2 regions of the Methylobacterium sp. WCS2018Hpa-22 genome follow, and region 1 is predicted to be linked to the other one. Evidence: predicted binding sites of a transcription regulator. Region 1 holds the regulator's gene; the other holds the start of a gene.
What was found. The regulator LexA, encoded in region 1, represses DNA repair genes until DNA is damaged. The targets are predictions, from matches to a motif close to TGTTCNNNNTGTGTTCNG.
Positions count from the first base shown of each region.

Region 2: a site for LexA is predicted at 7,404-7,421, ahead of ssb (single-stranded DNA-binding protein). Genes of this name have one in related genera too.

Region 1 covers NZ_JAVTJA010000006.1:280,137-291,036, reverse strand. The annotation lists gene RQI43_RS10705 (hypothetical protein) at 205-366, shown strand; gene frc (formyl-CoA transferase) at 501-1,775, opposite strand; gene oxc (oxalyl-CoA decarboxylase) at 1,867-3,606, opposite strand; gene RQI43_RS10690 (GntR family transcriptional regulator) at 4,394-5,086, shown strand; gene lexA (transcriptional repressor LexA) at 5,453-6,190, shown strand; gene RQI43_RS10680 (ComEC/Rec2 family competence protein) at 6,184-8,454, opposite strand; gene gltX (glutamate--tRNA ligase) at 8,633-10,060, shown strand; gene gltA (citrate synthase) at 10,290-10,900, shown strand, end outside.
Region 2 covers NZ_JAVTJA010000001.1:403,943-414,842, reverse strand. The annotation lists gene RQI43_RS01865 (propionyl-CoA synthetase) at 119-2,062, shown strand; gene RQI43_RS01860 (NADH:flavin oxidoreductase/NADH oxidase) at 2,653-3,771, shown strand; gene RQI43_RS01855 (hypothetical protein) at 3,792-4,148, shown strand; gene RQI43_RS01850 (phosphodiester glycosidase family protein) at 4,159-4,887, opposite strand; gene RQI43_RS01845 (hypothetical protein) at 5,169-5,690, shown strand; gene RQI43_RS01840 (DUF4174 domain-containing protein) at 5,775-6,179, opposite strand; gene RQI43_RS01835 (NADP-dependent oxidoreductase) at 6,357-7,373, shown strand; gene ssb (single-stranded DNA-binding protein) at 7,554-8,120, shown strand; gene RQI43_RS01825 (HAD-IA family hydrolase) at 8,444-9,136, opposite strand; gene RQI43_RS01820 (YciI family protein) at 9,264-9,638, shown strand; gene gyrA (DNA gyrase subunit A) at 9,999-10,900, shown strand, end outside.

The DNA of each region.
Region 1 (10,900 bases):
GGCCAAGGCCCAAGCAATGCGGTGAATATAAAGTCCGCTGGGCCAGGTCCACCTGGACGGGTTGGCGGAATGAACTCAGCGTCTGCCCGAGGCCCCGACCCGCTCCGATATGCGCTAGCGACATGAGTGGTCGAAGGAATGTGGTATATCAGTTTGCGGTGCAGCATGGCATCAGGGTGATGCAATGTCCTCCGGGAGCCCGCCATGTTCGCCACTCTCTTCGCCGCCGTGATCGTCATGATCGCGCTTCAGGTCCTTCTCGTAGTGAAGGCCGCCGACCTCCTCTCGGCGCGCGCAGACAAGAGCCGCGTCGAAAACCGCGATTACGTTCCAGGCTCGGCAGGTCGCTTCACCGGTATCGCCTAAGGGATCGTCTTCGCCTGAAAGAGCGCGGCATCGAGCCTATCCGGCCGACACCGCGCTGAGTCAGGAGGAGCTTCACGTCATGCGCGCAAGCCGAGATGTTGAGACAGGCGGCCCGCGCTTCGTTCAGGGACAGATCATTCGGCTGCAATCCTCTGGATGGCGCCGATCGCCCCTGATTCCGAGATCTTGAGGCGGTCGCTCTCGGAATAACCGAGGACATCTCGCAGGATCTCGTCCGTATGCTCGCCCAACAGGGGCGAGCGCTTGACCTCGACCTGGCTCGCCGAAAGCCGGATCGGGTTTCCCACGGTCAAGTACTTGCCGCGCTCCGGATGGTCGACTTCGACCACCGTGCCGGATTTCCTCAGCGATTCGTCCTCGGCGATCTCCTTCATCGAAAGGATTGGACCGCAGGGGACGTGAAGCGCGTTGAGCGTTTCCATCGCCTCGAACTTGGTCTTCGACATCGTCCAGGCTTCGACCCGGGTGAAAATCTCATTCAGATGCGGCAGCCGCGCTTTCGGCGTCGCGTAATCGGGATGCGTCTTCCATGTCGGCTCGCCGATGACATCGCAGATCGGCTCCCAGACCGCGCCTTGCGCGATGAAGTAGATGTAGGCGTTGGGATCGGTCTCCCAGCCCTTGCACTTCAGGATGCGGCCCGGCTGGCCACCGCCGGAATCGTTACCGGCACGCGGCACCGAATCGCCGAAACCGATCCCCTCCCCGTACTGGCTGTATTCCTTGAGAGGTCCGCGCTCCAGCCGCTGCTGATCGCGCAACTTCACCCGGCATAGGTTCAGGACGCCGTCCTGCATGGCGCAATCGACCTTCTGGCCGACGCCGGAATGCGTCCGTTGGTAGAGCGCGGTGACGATGCCAAGGGCGAGATGGAGGCCGGTACCGGAATCACCGATCTGAGCGCCTGACACCATCGGGATATCGGTACGGAACCCAGTGGTGGAGGCCGCACCTCCTACGCATTGGGCGACGTTCTCGTAGACTTTGCAATTCTCATAGGCGCCCGGCCCGAAGCCCTTCACCGAAGCGAGGATCATGCGCGGGTTAGCTTCATGAATCGCCTCCCAGGTCAGTCCCATCCGGGCAAGCGCGCCGGGAGCGAAATTCTCCACGAGAACGTCACACTCCTTCACCAACCGCCACATCACCTCGATCCCCTTGGGGTTCTTGGTGTCGAGCGTGATGGAACGCTTATTGTGGTTCAGCATCGTGAAATAGAGGCTGTCCACATCGGGAATGTCTTGGAGCTGTTGGCGTGTGGCATCGCCGACGCCCGGACGCTCGACCTTGATCACGTCCGCGCCGAACCAAGCCAGGAGCTGGGTACAGGTCGGGCCGGACTGGACATGAGTGAAGTCGAGGATCTTCACGCCTTCGAGGGCATTCATAGGACTCTTCCGCGTTGAAGGGCGTTCGGCGGATATGGGCGCCGGCCGCCCCGGCGTCGCTGACGCTGGAGCGGCCGGACGGACCGACGGCCTACTTCTTCTTTTTGACTGCGCTCTGCGGGTTGAGGCTGCCGATATTGCCGCTTTCGGTGCCGGCCTCCGGGTCGATCACCGCGTTGATGAGGGTCGGGCGGCCCGAGTCCATCGCGGCGTTTACGGCCTGGGAGAGTTCATCCGGCGTCGTCGCGTTGACGCCAACACCGCCGAAGGCTTCCATCATCTTGTCGTAACGGGAATCCCGGACGAAAACGGTCGTTCCTGGATCGCGGCCGGTCGGATCCGTATCGGTGCCGCGGTAGATGCCGTTGTTGTTGAACACGACGATGCAGACCGGCAGGTTGTAGCGGCAGATCGTCTCCACCTCCATGCCGGAGAAGCCGAAGGCGCTGTCGCCCTCCACCGCGAGGACGGGCTTACCGGTCTCGACAGCGGCGGCGATGGCGAAGCCCATGCCGATGCCCATGATGCCCCAGGTGCCGACATCGAGGCGCTTGCGCGGCTGATACATGTCGATGATGCCACGGGCGAGATCGAGGGTGTTGGCCCCCTCGTTGACGAGGATGGCGTCCGGACGTTCGGCGATGATGGTCTTCAGCGCGCCGAGTGCGCCGTGGAAATCCATCGGCGTCGAATTCTTGCGGAGCTTCGACGCCATCTTGGCGAGGTTCTCTTCCTTCTTGGCAGAGATGGCATCGGTCCAGGATGCCGGCGGGGCCTGCCAATCGCCCTTCATCCCGTCGAGAAGCGCGGTGACACAGGAGCCGATATCGCCGACGACGGGCGCCACGATCTCGACATTGGAGTCCATCTCTTTCGGCTCGATGTCGATCTGGATGAACTTCTTCGAGCCGGGGGCGCCCCAGGTCTTGCCCTTGCCGTGGGAGAGCAGCCAGTTGAGGCGCGCGCCCACCAGCAGTACGACATCGGCCTCCTTGAGGACGAGCGAACGGGCAGCACCCGCCGATTGCGGATGGGTGTCGGGCAGGAGGCCCTTGGCCATGCTCATGGGCACGTAGGGGATGCCGCTTGTTTCCACGAGAGCCCGAACCTCGTCGTCGGCCTGCGCATAGGCCGCGCCCTTGCCGAGCACGATGAGGGGGCGTTTGGCGCTCTTCAGGACATCGAGTGCGCGCTTGATCGCGGAGGGGGCCGGCAGTTGGGCCGGAGCGGCATCAATTACCTTGACCAGCGATTTGGTGCCGGCATCGGCCTCCATCACCTGAGAGAAAAGCTTGGCAGGTAGATCGAGATAGACGCCGCCGGGGCGGCCCGAAACGGCGGCCCGGATGGCCCGTGCGACGGCAATGCCGATGTCGGCGGCGTGAAGAACGCGGAAGGCGGCCTTGCACAGGGGCTTGGCGATGGCGAGCTGGTCCATCTCCTCGTAATCGCCCTGTTGGAGATCGACGATCTCGCGCTCCGACGAGCCGGAGATAAGGATCATCGGGAAGCAGTTAGTCGTGGCGTTGGCCAAGGCCGTGAGGCCGTTGAGGAAGCCAGGCGCGGAAACCGTGAGGCAGATGCCGGGCTTCTTCGTCAGGAAGCCCGCGATGGCGGCGGCGTTGCCGGCATGCTGCTCATGGCGAAAGGAGATGACCCGCATTCCTGCGGCCTGGGCGAGGCGACCGAGATCGGTGATCGGAATGCCGGGCACGCCGTAGATCGTGTTGATGTCATTGAGCTTCAGCGCGTCGATGACGAGGTGGAAGCCATCGGTGAGTTCCGGCTCGGCCGAAACGTCGACATCGATTCTCTGGGCCAAAGCTGACATCGTGTTCTCTCCCTGGTTCTTTGACGTTTTATTTTGATTGGCGGTCCGCAAAGTCGGCGAACCGATGACGTGAACTTTTCCGCTGCGGGATTTGGTTCTCTCGTGCAGCGCAAACCCGATTGTGATGCGGCTTCGGAGACCGCGGGATTCCTCGACGTTAGATCGACGTCCTGGCAGTGACTTTGGAGTTGGCGTTGCAGTGAAGTCGGCCAGCGTGACGTTTCATCCTCCCTCGACGGGGCGTGGATTTTCTTCAACGGGAATCCAAAAATTTATGATCTCTTTGGGTATTCCGCGCAGCTTAATCTTTGCGGTGACTTGGCGGAGTCGATGGTGGACACAACCAAATCACCATGTTTTATAATGCCTCCCGCCAGTCGAGCGGCGTTCGCCGGCTGGCGATCCCGCGCCTGCCTCGAACAGAGAAGACGCTTTGACCCGATCTAGCAGTCAAAAACTGCTGTAAGCCCTCCGACCCGGTAGGCAATTGGTGGCATACCAAATACCAACTGTCAAACGGAATTGCACGATTGTGCCGATCAGCATCGGATCACTGGAACGCGAGGCTTCGCATGGCCGGTCGACACAGGAAGAATACAACTCCTTCCTTCATGGTAATCGGAAGTCTGCTCTTCGAACCGTAGCGAGGAAAGCGCCGCTCAGCTTATGTTAAGAGCTTTGAGCGGGCCGAGGCATTCCTTGTATTTCAAACGCGAGTTTGGCATGCTTCACACCAAGTGTGCTCGCCCGCGTGTGCGAGTTTAAATTATTCTAGGTGGCATGAAAAATGGTTAAAACCGACACATTTCAAGTAAAGCCTATCGTTGCGACTTCAAGCTTGCGTGCATTGGCTTATGACGCGCTCAAAGAAGCAATCACGAACATGAACATTTATAATCAGCGTGAAGAGGTTCGCCTGGATGAGCGAAAGTTGTCCTTGAACCTTGGCGTGAGCCGCACCCCTGTGCGCGAAGCGCTGACGGTATTGGAGCAGGAAGGCTTCGTGCGGTTCGAGGCCCGTCGCGGTGTCTTCGTCATCAAGAAGTCGAAGAAAGAAATTGTCAGCATGATCCAGGCCTGGTCTGCCTTGGAGAGCATGGCTGCGCGCCTCGCCTGCGAGCGGGCCACCGACGAACAACTTCACTGCCTGCGCGAGCACTTTCCAGAATTCTATGAAGGACGCCCGTCGGATCATCTCGACGAGTATTCGGAAGCCAACATTCGCTTCCACCAGAAGATCATTTCGCTCGGCCAGTGCGACGTGATCAAAGACATCACCAGCAACCTGCTGATGCATGTCCGCGGTATTCGCAACACCGCGCTGCGTCAGGGGGAACGCGCGGCCAACTCGATCAAGGAACACGTGGCGATCATCAAGGCATTGGAAGCGCGCGATGCAGATCTGGCGGAACGCCTCGTGCGCGAGCACGGCCTCGGCCTCGCCAGCCATGTTGAGAAATATGGTGACTATCTCGACTGATCGACGCTGCCCCCAGAGTACCCGCCATATCGCATGGCTCCCCGGCCGTCGGTGACCGACTAAGTCATCGGCGGGGACTGGGCGCGCGGCTCCGCCGGACACCGCGAAGGCCCGCCATACAGGGGCGGGGTAAGCCCCCGCGGCACGAAGCCCCTTCGGATGATTGAAGGGCCCTGCGGGTAATACCGGCGGACGCCAAGCCGGCCCGCGGTAAGGCCGCTTGAGCGGAACATTGCACCTCAGGAACAAACTCTACCACCGGGTTAACGGAACCCTTGCAGAACACTTGCGGAACGTCTACCGTGTTCGTGTTTTGTTTCAGCGGCGTTAGTCGCGGCCATTGGCTTCAGTGGAAGAGTGATCTGTATGTTGACGCGTAAGCAGCTGGATCTTCTCCAATTCATCCAACAACGGATGCAGGAGAGTGGCGTCCCGCCCTCCTTCGACGAGATGAAGGACGCCCTCGATCTCAAATCGAAGTCGGGGATCCACCGGTTGATCACGGCCCTCGAAGAGCGCGGATTTCTGCGTCGTTTGCCGAATCGCGCCAGGGCGATCGAAGTGATCCGGATGCCTGAGAGCCTGACCGGTGCACCGGCGTCGAAGCCCGCTCCCGCCGGTGAAGTTCGCCGCTTCACGCCGAGCGTCGTCGAAGGCGGTCGGTCCAAGGCGATGCCGTCCCTGCGCCAGCCAACGACCCAGGCCCAGGACGAGAGCGGAAGGTCGATCACGATCCCGGTCATGGGACGGATCGCGGCCGGCACGCCGATCTCCGCCATACAGAACCAGAGCCATTCCGTGACGCTATCACCGGACTTCCTGGCCGGCGGCGAACATTACGCTCTGGAGGTCCGTGGCGATTCGATGATCGAAGCAGGTATCCTCGACGGTGATCTTGTCGTGATCAAGAAGCAGGACACTGCGAATACCGGCGACATCATCGTTGCCCTCATCGACGATGAAGAGGCCACATTGAAGCGCCTGCGTCGCCGCGGTTCCTCCATCGCTCTGGAGGCGGCAAACCCAGCCTACGAGACAAGGGTTCTGGGTCCGGATCGTGTTCAGATCCAGGGGCGGCTCGTCAGCCTGGTCCGTCGTTACTGAAGCCCGTCCGACTGCGTTTCGGATGACGGATCGCCGTCGTCGCCCTCGGGTTCTATGGGTTTCGCACTCGGTCCCGATTCCTTCGGAGGCGAAGGGGACGGCGTGACGACGGCGACCGCCCGCCGCCATGGCGGACGAGAATGAGGTTGGTGGGCGGACGTGACCTGCGGTCCTTCGGGGCCGAAACGGATGGCGGTGGCGCCGCGTAGTGCCAGGTATGCGCGATCGATGACGAAGCCGGCCCGGCAGTCTTTGGGTGCGTCACGGCGGGCGATGATCACACTCGCCCGTTCGCAATCCTCCGCGAAGGCCCGCTTGTCCTTGACCAGGGCGACGATCCGACCCGGCCCTAACTCGACGACGCATCCGACGGTATCGCATCGGCTTCTCGGCGAGGCTGCGACGGCGGCGACCTTCCGCGAATCGCCATCCGCCTTGAGCCATTGTTCGAGGACGAAGGCCGGCGGGCTGCCGAGAATGCTCAATCGCCCGTCCCCGTCGCGGAAGGCTGCACCGCCACCCTCACGGTCGATGTAGACGTCGTAACGCGGCGGCATGGTAGCGAGCACGACACCGAGAGCGGCCGGAGCAAGGCCGATCCAGCGTAAGCTCGAGACGGGAAGTGTCAGCAGGAGCAAGGCGAGAGCAAGCAGGCAGAGTGCCGTGCTGCCATAGGCCGGGACGACGAGGGTGGCGTGTCCGAACCCGCTGATCCAGCCGGAGATCGTGAGCATCCCGCGTACGGCGAGCCCCATCGCCCACCAGACCGGCTGGTCCAGTGCGAAGGGATAGGCGAGGATCCCGAGGACCGCCGCCGGCATCACCGCCAGGGAGACGAGGGGCAAGGTCAGGGCATTGCCGACGATGCCGAAGGGCTGGACGGTCTGGAAATGATAGGTCGCGAAGGGCGCCGTGGCGATCTGGGCGATCAATGTCGTCGCCAGGGTGCCAAGGACCGCGACAGCCAGAAACCGCCAGGTTCGGGCCAAGAGGCCCGCACCTTCGCGTGGCGGCATCCAGCGATTGAGCGCACCGGCGCAAGCGATGAGGCCGGCTACCGCGCCGAAGGACATCTGAAAGCTCGGGCCGAGAATCCCGTCCGGCTCTCGCGCGAGGGCGATGAGGGCAGCGAGCGCGAGGTTCCGCATGCTCAAAGCCGGGCGATCCACCAGGATCGCGCCGAGCATCACCAACGTCATGATGAGCGAGCGTTCGGCAGCGATATCCCAGCCCGAGAAAACGCAATAGGCCGTGACACCCACCATGGCGAAACCGGCGGCGATCTTCTTGATCGGCCAAACCAGGGCGAGCCCCGGAACGAGGGCGAGCAGCGCGCGGACGAGCCAGAACACGACGCCGGCTGCGAGCACCATGTGGAGGCCGGAAATCGAGACGACGTGGTAGATTCCCGCCGCACGCAGAACCTCGTTGGTCTCTGCATTGATGAGGCCGCGCTTACCCGTTACCAGGGCGGCGGCCACCGCGCCGGCCTGCCCGCCATTGGCGTCGGTGATGCGCCGGGTCAGCGCGTTGCGGGCGTCGTCTACGGCGGCTGCCAGTGCTACGGAGCGGGGCAAAGGCCTGGGCGGAGGCTTGACGTCGATCTTGCCTACCAGGGAACCGACGGCACCGATCCCGCGAAAATAGGCATCCCGGGCGAAATCATATCCGCCGGGGCGGGCCGCGTCGGGCGGCGGCAGGAGCCGTGCCGTCGCCGAAATGAAATCGCCCGGCTTCAGCGCGAGGGCCTTCTTGTAGGAAACGCGGACCCGCGTGGGCCGGCGATCCGGCGGGAGGTTGCCGAAACTCTCCACGAGAACGATCAGGCGGGCGCCGACTTCCCGTTCGTCGAGGGCTTCGACCAATCCGGTGAGCGGGGCAATCGTCGTCCGGGCCAGGACGGGTGCCGCTACGACCTGCATCCGCAAGGTGGCGGCTGCGAAGCCCAGGAAGGCTGCGGCAAGTCCGAGAACCAATGCCAAGGCCACGGGCCTCGAACCGAGGCGAAGTGCGAGGGCAGAGAGTGCGGACGCGACGAGGAGGGGTGCTGCCAGAGCCGGCTGACCATCCGTGGCGGTGAAACAGACGAGGATGCCAAAACCGAACGTGACGGCAAGCCAGGGAAACAGGCGCCTCTGTTCGGATTCTTGAACCAGCCCGTCGACGATCCAGCGTCTAATCGCGCCGATCAGGATCGCGGGTGAGCGTGACGAGGCCGAGGTGGCACCCGTCGCACCCGCGGCTCGCGCATTGGCCTGCGCCATCTCCCGCTGCGTCTCTCCTCACGGCTCGCGAAGCACGAGAGATGCCGCCCGCGCGAAATCGTCCCCGTTTCGCGACTCGGCGCCACGCTTTCTTAACGTCATCGAAAACGCATGCTACATGCGCCGATCCGGGCCGGTCGATCCGCCCTCTCACTTCACGCACAAGTTTAGCCGCCCGATGTCGTCACCCGTCGTTACGCGCTTTGCCCCCTCCCCTACGGGGTACCTGCATATCGGGGGAGCGCGCACGGCGCTCTTCAACTGGCTCTATGCCCGTCATTTCGGCGGCAGGATGCTGTTGCGCATCGAGGATACCGATCGGGAGCGCTCCACCCAGGGCGCCATCGATGCGATTCTCGACGGGCTCCGCTGGCTCGGCCTCGATTGGGATGGGGACGTCGTCTACCAGTTCGCCCGCGCCGCGCGGCACCGTGAGGTAGCGGAAAGCCTGCTCGCTTCGGGCAACGCCTATCATTGCTACGCGACGCCGGACGAACTCACCGCCATGCGCGAAGCCGCGCGGGCCGAGGGACGTCCCATGCGCTATGACGGGCGTTGGCGCGACCGCGATCCTTCGGAGGCACCGGCGGGCGTGAAGCCGGTCATCCGCCTGCGCGCCCCATCCGAGGGCGAGACGGTGGTGGAGGATCAGGTTCAGGGCCGGGTGACCTGGGCCAACAAGGATCTCGACGACCTCGTCCTGCTCCGCTCTGACGGCAATCCGACCTACATGCTCGCGGTCGTCGTCGACGATCACGACATGGGCGTCACCCATGTGATCCGTGGCGACGACCACCTTACGAACGCCGCACGGCAGGGCCAGATCTATGATGCGCTCGGTTGGTCCGCGCCCATCATGGCCCATATCCCGCTCATCCACGGTGCTGACGGCGCCAAGCTTTCGAAGCGCCACGGCGCGCTCGGGGTCGATGCTTATCGCGACCTCGGCTACCTGCCCGCCGCCTTGCGCAACTACCTCGTCCGCCTCGGCTGGAGCCATGGCGACCAGGAGGTGTTCTCGACGGAGGAGATGATCGCTGCCTTCGATCTCAAGACGATCGGACGCTCCGCTGCCCGTTTCGACTTCGCCAAGCTCGAGAACCTCAATGGGCTCTACATCCGCGGCGCGGAGGATGCCGTACTGATCGATGCGATCGAGACGATCCTGCCGGCCCTCGCCGCCGATCGCGGTTTGCCCACGACCCTATCCCCCGAGCTTCGTGACAAGCTGCGGGCGGCGATGCCCGGCCTGAAGGAACGCGCCAAGACCCTGGTCGAGCTTCTCGACAGCGCCTATTACCTCACCGCCTCCCGGCCGCTCAATCTCGATGACAAAGCGAAGACGCTGCTGAGCGAAGAGGCCCGCCAGCGCCTCGCCGCGATCCTGCCGGCTCTCGGCGACCTTCCGGAATGGAACGCGGCCTCCACGGAAGGCGCCGTGCGCCGGTTCGCGGAGGAGAACGCACTCAAACTCGGCCTGATCGCGCAGCCCCTGCGGGCCGCGCTGACCGGGCGCGCGACCTCACCCCCGGTTTTCGACGTAATGGCCGTACTCGGACGGGATGAATGTCTGGGCCGCTTGGCCGATCAGGCGGCGTCCGCCTGATCGCATGCATCGAACCGGTGACAGATCGGCCCGGTTTTCGCTTCAGGGATAGCGTGGAGAGGGGGATCGGTTGAAGGCGGTGGGCCGATCCGCTAACCCGATAGATGTGTGAGCACTTGCAGCATAGGTCTGCCCGTGCGCTCCGGGCCGAAGTGGTGGGTGTCGCCATGCGGACCGGCGCTCCCCTCTGCCAAGGTCTGCCTTCTGCCAAGAAAGGGTCCACGTCTCCATGAGCGCCTCCAGCACGATCTCCGTGGGCGACAACCAAGTCGAGCTTCCGATCAAGACCGGTACGATCGGACCTGACGTCATCGACATCGGCAAGCTTCACGCCAAGACCGGCATGTTCACCTTCGATCCGGGATTTACTTCCACCGCGTCCTGCGAATCGAAGATCACCTATATCGACGGCGATGCCGGGGTGCTCCTCTATCGCGGCTACCCGATCGAGCAGATCGCCGAACAGGGCGACTTCCTCGAGACGTGCTATCTGATGCTGTTCGGCGAATTGCCGACGCCCGCCCAGAAGGCGGATTTCGACTACCGGGTCACGCGCCACACCATGGTGCATGACCAGATGAACCGCTTCTTCCAGGGGTTCCGCCGCGACGCCCACCCGATGGCGATCATGGTGGCCTGCGTTGGCGCGCTCTCGGCCTTCTATCACGACTCGACCGACATCTCGGACGACAAGCAGCGGATGATCGCCAGCTTGCGCATGATCGCCAAGATGCCGACGCTCGCAGCGATGGCCTACAAGTATTCCATCGGTCAGCCGTTCGTCTATCCGAAGAACGACCTCGATTATACCTCGAACTTCCTGCGGATGTGCTTCGCGGT
Region 2 (10,900 bases), on a different contig from region 1:
CCACAGCGCGGCGGCTTTGGTTTGTGGTGGTGTCGGCCGTGTCGCCTTGGGCGCGGCTTGAGCTACAATCCCCGATCAAGCCGGCATCCTTCGACCGGCCATCCAGGGACGAACCGCCATGGACGCTGCCGCGACACCTCCCGAATCGGCTGAAGCACCAGACGCGTACGGCCCGGTCCATGCCGCCTCCCTCGCCGATCCCGAAGGTTTCTGGCTGAAGGCCGCCGATGCGCTCGACTGGGAGACCGCCCCCTCCCGCGCCTTCGACCCGGAGGCCGGTGCCTATGGACGCTGGTTTCCCGACGCGACGCTGAATGCCTGCCACAACGCCGTCGACCGCCATGTGGCCAAGGGACGGGGCGAGCAGGCGGCGATCCTGTACGATTCCCCCGTCACCGGAACGAAGCGGACGATCAGCTACGCGGCCCTGCGCGACGAAGTGGCGACCCTCGCCGGCATCCTCTCGCTGCTCGGCGTGGAGAAGGGCGACCGGGTCGTCATCTACATGCCGATGATTCCCGAAGCCGTGTTCGGGATGCTGGCCTGCGCACGTCTCGGCGCGGTCCATTCCGTGGTGTTCGGCGGTTTCGCCGCCAACGAACTCGCGATCCGCATCGCCGACGCCGCCCCGAAGGTGGTGCTGGCCGCCTCCTGCGGGATCGAACCGAGCCGGGTCGTGCCCTACAAGCCGCTGCTGGACGCGGCCATCGCGGCCTCGCCGCACAAGCCCGCGGCCTGTCTCATCCTGCAGCGTCCTCAGGCGGAGGCGGGATTGGTGGAGGGACGCGACCGCGACTGGGCCGAGACGGTCTCCCGCGCGAAGGCGGCCGGGATCAGCGCCGATTGCGTCCCCGTCGCGGCGACCGACCCGCTCTACATCCTCTATACCTCGGGCACGACGGGCAAACCCAAAGGCGTGGTGCGGGATACCGGCGGGTATTGCGTGGCGCTCTCCTGGTCGATGCCCAACCTCTACGATGTGAAGCCCGGCGAGGTGTATTTCTGCGCCTCCGATATCGGCTGGGTGGTGGGCCATTCCTACATCGTCTACGCGCCGCTGCTGCATGGCTGCACCACCGTCCTCTACGAAGGCAAGCCGGTGGGGACACCCGATGCGGGGGCGCTCTGGCGGGTCGCGGCGGAATACGGCGTCGCCTGCCTGTTCACGGCACCGACGGCCCTACGAGCGATCAAGAAGGACGACCCGCGCGCCGAACTCGTCGCCTCCTACGACCTGTCCGGCTTCCGCTCCCTGTTCCTCGCCGGCGAGCGGGCCGACCCGGATTCGGTCGCCTGGGCCGAGCGGGCCCTCGACCGGCCGGTGATCGACCATTGGTGGCAGACCGAGACCGGCTGGGCCATCGCCGGCAATCCGGTGGGGATCGGCATGCTGCCGGTGAAGCATGGCAGCGCCTGCGTGCCGATGCCGGGCTACGATCTCGCCGTCCTCGACGAAGCCGGCAAGCCGCTGCCGCCCGACACGATGGGCACGATCGCCCTGCGGCTTCCCCTGCCGCCCGGCTGCCTGCCGACCCTGTGGGGCTCGGACGATCGCTTCCGCCAGAGCTACCTCACCACCTATCCCGGCTGGTACGACACCTCGGATGCCGGGATCGTCGACGCGGACGGTTACGTCACCGTGCTCGGGCGCACCGACGACATCATCAACGTCGCCGGGCACCGGCTCTCCACCGGCGGGATGGAGGCGGTTCTGGCCGCCCATCCCGATGTCGCCGAATGCGCCGTCATCGGCATCCGCGACGCGCTGAAAGGCGAACAGCCCTGCGGCTTCGTCGTGCTGAAATCCGGCGTCTCCCGCGACACCGCCGAGATCGAGCGCGAACTCGTCGCTTCCATCCGCGAGCGCATCGGCCCCGTAGCGGCGTTCAAGCTGGCCCTCACCGTGGCACGGCTACCCAAGACCCGCTCGGGCAAGATCCTGCGTGGCACCATGAAGAAAATCGCCGACGGCGAAGCCTGGACCACCCCACCCACCATCGACGACGCCGCCGTTCTGGACGAGATCGGCGAGAGCTTGAAGGGGAGGGGGATCGGGAGCTGAGCGTTCCCTTGGCTGGACTGATGAAGCTTCAGCGGAACCCGTTCCGGCGCCAGTCGAAGAAGAAGCGCAGCGTCAGGCTCCCAGCGACGAGGGGAGCCGCTGAAGCTGCACGCCCTGCGCTGACAGCTTTTGGATTCACCCATCTGCTCGATGGCTGTTCCTCTCTCAAAGAGATGGTGACGTGAGGCGCGACGGGCTCACTCTCCTAGAAGGCAGGGCGATCGCATATGCCAATTTGCTTGTCAGAAACCCGCTGGCACCCCCCCGTCATCCCGGGTCCGCGTAGCGGAGCCCGGGATCCAGAAACACAAGTAGTGCAGGACTTTACACTGTCAGCGGCTCTGGATTGCACGCCTCTGGCGCGGCCCTCCGGGTCCGGGCTCGCCTGTGGCGACGCGGAATGACGGTGTGGTGTCATATGCGATCACCCTGCCTGGAAGGAGAGGGGACCCGAGCGGCCCGCGAGATGTGGGAGTATCGCAGACGGAGACGCTTTGGGCGTTCGGGAAACGCAGATGTGGCCCGTCCATCCCTGGCGCGGGGGAGACAGGTGCTCCATCTAGGCTTTCAGCCAAAACCGGAGCCCGCACATGACCGCACGCCTGTTCGAGCCTCTGTCTCTCGATGGCCTGACGCTGCCCAACCGCATCATCGTCGCCCCCATGTGCCAGTATTCGGCCCATGCGGGCCAAGCGGGCGATTGGCACCTGATGCATCTGGGGCAGCTCGCCATGTCGGGCGCGGGCCTACTGACGCTGGAAGCCACCGCGATCTCGCCGGAGGCGCGCATCTCGCCCACCGATCTCGGCCTCTACTCGGACGAGACCGAGCTGGCGCTGGGCCGGGTGCTCGATGCGGTGCGGCTCCGTGCGCCGATCCCCATCGCGATCCAGATCAACCATGCCGGTCGCAAGGCCTCGAGCCGCGCCCCCTGGGACGGCGGCTCGCAGATCGAGCCGGAGATGCCGGACGGCTGGCGCACGGAGGCGCCGTCAGCCATCGCCCATGGTGAGGGTGAGGTGCCGCCCCACGCCCTCGACGCGGAGGGCCTGAAGCGCATCCGCGACGGGTTCGTGGAGACGGCGAAGCGCGCCCTGCGCATCGGGATCGACGGGTTCGAACTCCACGGCGCCCATGGCTACCTGCTGCACCAGTTCCTCTCGCCGCTCTCCAACAGCCGTACGGATGCCTATGGCGGCAGCCTCGCGAACCGCATGCGCTTTCCGCTGGAATGTTTCGAGGCGGTGCGCGAGGTCGTGCCGGCCGGTAAGCCGGTCTGGATGCGGGTCTCGGCCACCGATTGGGTCGAGGGCGGCTGGTCTCTCGACGAGACCGTGGAACTGGCCCATGCGCTGAAGCGGCGCGGTTCGGCGGCGATCCACGTCTCCACCGGCGGCCTCTCGACGCGCCAGGAGATCCCGCTCTCGCCCGGCTATCAGGTTCCCTTCGCCGAGCGGGTGAAGGCCGAGACCGGGCTCACCACGATCGCGGTCGGCCTCATCACCGAGGCGGCCCATGCGGAATCGATCCTGGCCGAGGGCAAGGCCGATGCGGTCTCGCTCGCCCGCGCCATGCTGTACGATCCGCGCTGGCCGTGGCATGCGGCGGCCGAGCTCGGCGCCCAGGTGAGTGCGCCCAAGCAGTACTGGCGCTGCCAGCCGCGTCAGTTCAAGACCCTGTTCCGCGACACCCAGTTCGGGCAACGCTGACCCGATTTCAGGCAAAGACCATGGACGACGACATCACGACGATCACGGTGCAGCGCGTCCGCTACGACGAGGAGAACGGCATCAGCCTGATCTCCGGCGCGGATGACGAGGAGGAGCCGGCCGGCTACTTCATCATCCAGATCGAGAAGGGCGACCCCGACGGGCCGCTCATCGAGATTTTCGGCGAAGACCTCACCCAGTCCGACGGGGTGACGGCCTTGGAGATCGGCGTGCGCCACCTGCTCTTCAGCTTCGAGCCGACGAGCCTCATCGGCGCGGAGATGCCGATGGTGCGGATCGAATCGATGACGGAGATCGCCGAACTCGCCAAGGCGCGGCTCAGGGTCGCCTTCGGCAAGCGGACGCGGCTGGCCTGATTCGGCCACCCTATTTCGCCACCGCCCCCACCAGCGGCCCCAGCGGCCGGCTGATGTCCGACCGGTTGATGCCCGGCGCGTAGAGGCTGGACACGCTGCCGTCGAGGAACAGCGCGTTGGCGCAGCCGAGCGTGTCCTTGAACAGGCGGGCGAAGGAACCGAAGGTCACGGGGCGCTCGGAAATGGCGAAGATGGCGGTGCGGCCGTCGTCGCGGACGCCGACGCCGTTGCGGATCTTCTGGCTCGGCCCGTCGGTGGAGATCTTCGGATGGATCTTGCCGTCGATCACCAGCATCGGCCCCGATTGAGTGGCGAAATCCGGCTTGATCTTCTGGCGCAGGTAGCGCGCCGTGTCGGCGACGCCCGCGCGCTCGCCCTTCACGTAGAAGATGCCATTGGGCTTGAGGTGAAAGTTGCCCGGCCCGTTGGCGGTGGAGACGCCCTTCATCTCGCGGCCCTCCTCCACATAGAGGCCGACCGGCGCCTGGCCCTTGTCGTACATGCCGCCATTCATGGCGAAGCTGAGCTTCGGCCCGATCTTCTCGCCCAGCGTCGACAGCGACGAATAGGGCAGGCCGTCGGCGCCGAGCCAGAACACCCGGACCCGCTCGCGGCGCAGATCCACCGTACAGATCGTGAAGGTCTCGCCCTCCGACTGCACCGCCTTACACGGAGAGGCTGTGGCGGGCGCGGCCCGCGCAGGTAGGGGAGCGAGTCCGGCCACGCCCGCGAGGAGCATGGCCCCGGCAAAGGCTCGGGCAACAGCACGGGCAAGGTTGGGTCGCGTTGACGTCATCGGTGAATCCCGGGGCGAACGAACCGTCCGCCGTCCCATGCGGACGGCGTGGCGCGGGGTGTCCTCGCCCGAAACCGGAGGCGTTTTCAAGGCGTGACGGTCGCCCGTCTCACCGAGCTGTGATCGGCACGGCCGGTGCGGGACAAAATGCGCCATGAACCCTTTGCGGAGCCGGGGCGTTCTGCAACCACTGGGGACAAGAACCTGTCTTTGGAGACAAGACGATGAAACGCATTGTTCTGGCAGCGACCGCGATGGTCGGCGCTCTGGCGATGATCCCGGCGACGGCGGAAGCCCGCGGCTGGGGCGGCCATGGCGGCGGATTCGGCCATGGTGGCGGGTTTGGCCATGGCGGCTTCGGCCGCGGTGGATTCGCCCATGGCGGCTTCGGCCGCGGGGGCTTCGGTCACGGCGGCTTCGGCGGCTATCGCGGCGGCTTCCGGAGCGCGGGCTTCGGCTATCGCGGCGGCTGGGGTGGGCATCGCGGCTACGGCTGGCGCGGTGGTTACGGCCGTGGCTACGGCTACGGCCTCGGCGGTCTCGGCCTCGGTGTGGGCCTCGGCCTCGCCGCTGGCGGACTCTATGGCGGCTACGGTGGCTATGGCGGATACCCGGCCTACGGGTATGGTTACGCCCCGGCCGCTTATGGCGGATACGGCGGTTACGGTGGCGAATGCTACACCGTCCCGCGTACCCGCTGGACTCCGTACGGACCTCGCCGGGTCCTGGTCGAGCGCTGCTACTGAGCCGGTCTCGTTCGAGAAGACTTCAATGGGAAAGGGACCGCCTCGGCGGTCCCTTTTTCGTTGCCCCCTCGGCCAACCCATACGCTATCGCCGGCCTCGCTCGTCCTTGCGCATCGGCATGGCATCGATAGTGGAAAACAGGCGGGGAGCCGGGATCGGGGCGGCTTCGACGAGCTTCGCATCGCCGTCCTTGCCCACCAGCACGACACGGAAGTCCCGGTCCCCGATCCCGAAGCGGTTGCGGATGCTTTTGGCCTCGGCGCCTGTCCCGATCGCCTCCACCACGACGAGGTCGCGCTCCGCGTAATCCGCCCGTCGCGCCCGCGCCTCGCGTCTCTGCGCCTCGATCCGCGGGTCTTCACCGTCCGGAGCGACGATGACCAGAACGCGTGATGTCCAGCGATGGGCGGCGAGGGGATCTTCGGCGAGTGCCTGCGACGCAAGGCCGGACATGGCAGCGATACTGGCGAGGAGAAGCGGGCTGGCCATCCGGGTATACCGATCGGGGTGACGGGCATGTGCCCATGGGCGTCAACGCCGCTCGGCGCGGGCGGTGCCCCGGCCCTGCGACGGGAACACCCCGAGCCAGATCGGCCTTGTCGGGTTGTCCCTCGATTCCCGCACGCCCGTTCAGCGGATTCGTCATCACAACCGGAGCGTCAGATCATGGTCGCCGTGAACCGCAGCATCGTCCTCGCCTCCCGTCCGCACGGAGAGCCGACCGCCGCGCATTTCCGGCTCGAGGAGAGCCGCACACCGACGCCGGGGGAGGGGGAAGTGCTGCTCCGCAACCGCCTCCTCTCCCTCGATCCCTACATGCGCGGACGGATGAGCGCGGCGAAATCCTATGCCGAGCCTGTCGCCATCGGCGCGCCCATGGTCGGGGCCACCGTATCGGAGGTGGTGGTTTCGCGGCATCCGGATTTCCACGAGGGCGACGTGGTGACCGCCTTCGGGGGCTGGCAGGATTTCGCGGTAACCAAGGGACAGGGGCTGCGCAAGCTCGATCCAGAAGCGGCGCCGGTCAGCACGGCGCTCGGCGTCCTCGGGATGCCGGGCATGACCGCCTATACCGGCCTCCTCACCATCGGGCAGCCGAAGGCGGGCGAGACCGTCGTGGTCGCCGCCGCTGCCGGGCCGGTAGGCTCCCTCGTCGGCCAGATCGCCAAGCTGAAGGGCGCGCGCGCCGTCGGCATCGCGGGCGGTCCTGAGAAATGCGCCTACCTCACCGACGTGCTCGGCTTCGACGCGGCGGTCGATCACCGCACCGACGACCTGCCCGGCGCGCTTGCCGCCGCTTGTCCCGACGGGATCGACGTGTATTTCGAGAATGTCGGCGGCGCGGTGTTCGACGCCGTGCTGCCGCTCCTCAACGACTTCGCCCGCATCCCGGTCTGCGGCCTCGTCTCGGGCTACAACCTCACCGAATTGCCTTCGGGGCCGGACCGCAGCCCCGTCATCATGCGCGCCATCCTGACCAAGCGCCTGACCCTGCGCGGCTTCATCGTGTGGGATTTCGCCGACCAGGAGGAGGAGTTCCTGAGTGAGGTCGGAACCTGGCTGAGAGAAGGGCGCATCCAGCATCGGGAAGACATCGTCGAAGGACTGGAGGCGGCGCCGGAGGCCTTCATCGGACTGCTGAAAGGCCGGAATTTTGGCAAGATGCTGGTGCGGATCGCGTGACCAGCAGGTGCGCGATCCTTGCGCGCCAAAACGAACAAAGATAGAACATCGACCTGTGATCGGTGGGGACAAATTCGCCCTCCCGATTGCGGGCCGCCTGTCCGACGTTCATGAAGGGCGAACGGGACGGACGGCGCGTGAGGCCCTTCCGTCAGTGAGATCGATCGAGAGGAGAGCGGCATGGCCGGCAGCGTCAACAAGGTGATTTTGGTGGGCAATCTCGGGCGCGACCCCGAGACCCGGCGCCTCGCCTCCGGCGATCCCGTGGTCAACCTGCGCATCGCCACGTCCGAATCCTGGAAGGACAAGGCCTCGGGCGAGCGCAAGGAGAAGACCGAGTGGCACTCGGTGGTGATCTACAACGAGAACCTCGCCCGCGTGGCCGAGCAGTACCTGCGCAAGGGCTCGAAGGTCTATATCGAGGGCCAGCTCCAGACCCGGAAATGGGCGGACCAGTCCGGCGTCGAGAAATACACCACCGAGGTGGTGCTCCAGCGCTTCCGCGGTGAACTCACGCTCCTCGACGGTCGTAGCGGCGGCGGAGAAATGGGCGCCGACGACGAGGGCGGCGGCCAGATCAGCCGTGGCGGCGATTACGGCGGCGGCCGTGGCGGGGATCGCGGGGGAGACCGGGGTGGCGATCGCGGCGGGGAATACGGCGGCGGCCGTTCCTCGGGCGGCGAGCGTCGGCCGGCGGCGAGCACCTCGAAGCCCAATTACGACCTCGACGACGATATCCCGTTCTAGGGATCTGCCGTTCCCGTCAACGGCATCCGACGGACGGGAAGCTAGGCGTATCGGCCTCCACCCGGCCCGCTCACGGCGAAGATAGTCACATATCTCGCGGGCAGCGCGGGTCCCCTCTCTTGGAAGGAGAGGGACAGGGTGAGGTGTGTGACCTTTCCGGAGATGGACCACACCTCACCCCAGCCCTCTCCTTCCAGGAGAGGGAGTGCTGTCGCGCCTCATATCGACCGCTCGTGAACCGGGGAACAGACGTCGAGCAGCTCGATAAATTCAAAAGACGCTCACTGGAGCGGACGGACGGGCGCCCCGATAGCGAACAGGCATCAGGCGTCGGGTTGCGACGGCCCGAGCCGCACCATCGCCGATGCGACCTCCAGCAGGGTTTCCCCGGTCAGATCCGGTGCCTCGAGGTCCGGTGAGTACGGCACGCCACGAGCGACATAGCCAGTCATGAGGCCGGCGATCCTGGCGCCGTGGAGGTCCCAAGGGTGGGTCGCGATCATCGCCATCTCGCTCGGGGCGAGGGCGGCGGCCCGCGCGGCATGGCGGTAGACCTCGGGGCGCGGCTTCGAGAGCTTCACCTCTTCGATGGAGAAAACCCGCTCGACGAGCCCCTCCATGCCGGCCGCAGCGAGCAATCCCCTCGTGGTCGCGGCTGCGCCGTTGCTCAGTGCGAAGACCCGGATGCCGGCATCGGCCAGAACCTCGAATGCCGCCTTGGCGTCCTCGTGCGGCGGAAGGGCCTTCATCATGCCGAGCAAAGCCGTCTTGTCCTCCGGCGAGGCGGAGAGGCCATGCATGGCGAGCACCTCGTCCAGGCACCCCGACAGCACGGACTGGAACGGCGCAAAGGTGCCTGTCGCCGCCAGGGCGAACATGTCCCGCAGGCCGGCGGTGTAGAGGAAGTCCAGGGCGAGGGGCGGCAAGCCCATCGCCACCAGGGCGGGCCGCATCGGCTCCATGCTGAACACGGTGCCGATGATATCGAAAGCGACGGCTTTCGGGCGAACGAGCATGACTTTGCCCCTGTCGATGGATGCGGCGGGATCGATGGCGTCGGGTAACCGGCCCAGCGGTCTGTGAGTTCACACGAACCGTGCCTTCGTGCTTCCATGGGCACGATCGAGCAGGGGAGGCGAATCGATGCGCGTCATGGTTCTGGTCAAGGCGACCACAGACAGCGAGGCGGGGATCATGCCCTCCCTCGACCTGCTCACCGCCATGGGCGAGTTCAACATGGAACTCGCCAAGGCGGGCATCCTCCTCGCCGGCGAGGGCCTGCACCCCTCCGCCAAGGGCAAGCGGGTCGCCTTCGATGGTGCCTCCCGCACCGTCAGCGACGGCCCCTTCGCCGCGACCGGGGAACTGGTCGCCGGCTTCTGGCTCTGGCAGGTGAAGGACATGGAGGAAGCGCTCGACTGGGTGAAGCGCTGTCCCAACCCGATGCCCGGCCCGAGCGAGATCGAGATCCGGCCGCTCTACGAGATGTCCGATTTCGCGGGCGCTGCGGCGGGGTGAGGAGCACGAGGCTCCGACCCCACCATTGCAGGCCGTCTCGCGACACTCCGACCTGGGCCCCGGATCGGGTTCGGCCGCGCCTCAACCCATTCGGGGAAGAGGCCGGGAAACAACCGGCGCTCATGCGCTGAAATCGGCGTGGCAAGCGCTTGCGACGCATGGGGTTTGTCGATGTCGTCGCGACATGTCCGGCGGTGGCGCAGCGGCACCGGATGGCGTATGAAGGACGTCCGAGCCAGGACGTGACGCGGCCGGCCTTTTCGAGGCCACGCGGAACGCCCCGCCCCCCACTTTCCGTAGCGCCCGTCGCTCCACGCGGACCCGGCCCGCCGGGACCGTCACAGGCAGAGATCGAAGACCTTGGCAGAGAAAGACGATACCGGCGCCGGCGCGACGCCGCCCGCCTCGGACATCAAGCCCGTTTCCATCACCGACGAGATGCGCCGCTCCTATCTCGATTACGCCATGAGCGTGATCGTGAGCCGGGCTTTGCCCGATGCGCGGGACGGCCTGAAGCCGGTGCACCGGCGCATCCTCTACTCGGCCTATGAGAGCGGGCACCTGCCCGAGCGGAAATACGTCAAGTCGGCCCGCATCGTCGGCGACGTGATCGGTCTCTACCATCCGCATGGCGACCAATCGATCTACGACGCCTTGGTCCGCATGGCCCAGGACTTCTCGATGCGGCTCATGCTCATCGACGGCCAGGGCAATTTCGGCTCCGTGGACGGCGATCCGCCGGCGGCCATGCGCTACACCGAGTCGCGTCTGGCCAAGCCCGCCAACGCGTTGCTCGCCGATATCGACAAGAACACCGTCGACTTCCAGCCGAACTACGACGAGTCGCGCGAGGAGCCGAAGGTTCTGCCCGCGCGCTTCCCCAACCTCCTCGTCAACGGAGCGGGCGGCATCGCGGTGGGCATGGCCACCAACATCCCGCCGCACAATCTCGGCGAGCTCATCGACGCCTGCATCGCCCTCATCGACGAGCCGGGCCTGACGATCGAGCAGCTGACCGAATACGTCCCCGGCCCCGACTTCCCCACCGGCGGCTCGATCCTCGGCCGCGCCGGCGTGCGGCAGGCCTACGCCACGGGCCGCGGCTCGGTCATCATGCGGGCGAAGTCCCATGTGGAAGAGCTTCGCAAGGAGCGCGAGGCGCTGATCTTCACCGAGATCCCGTATCAGGTGAACAAGGCGACTCTCATGGAGAAGATCGCCGAGCTGGTGAAGGAGAAGCGGGTCGAGGGCATCTCCGACCT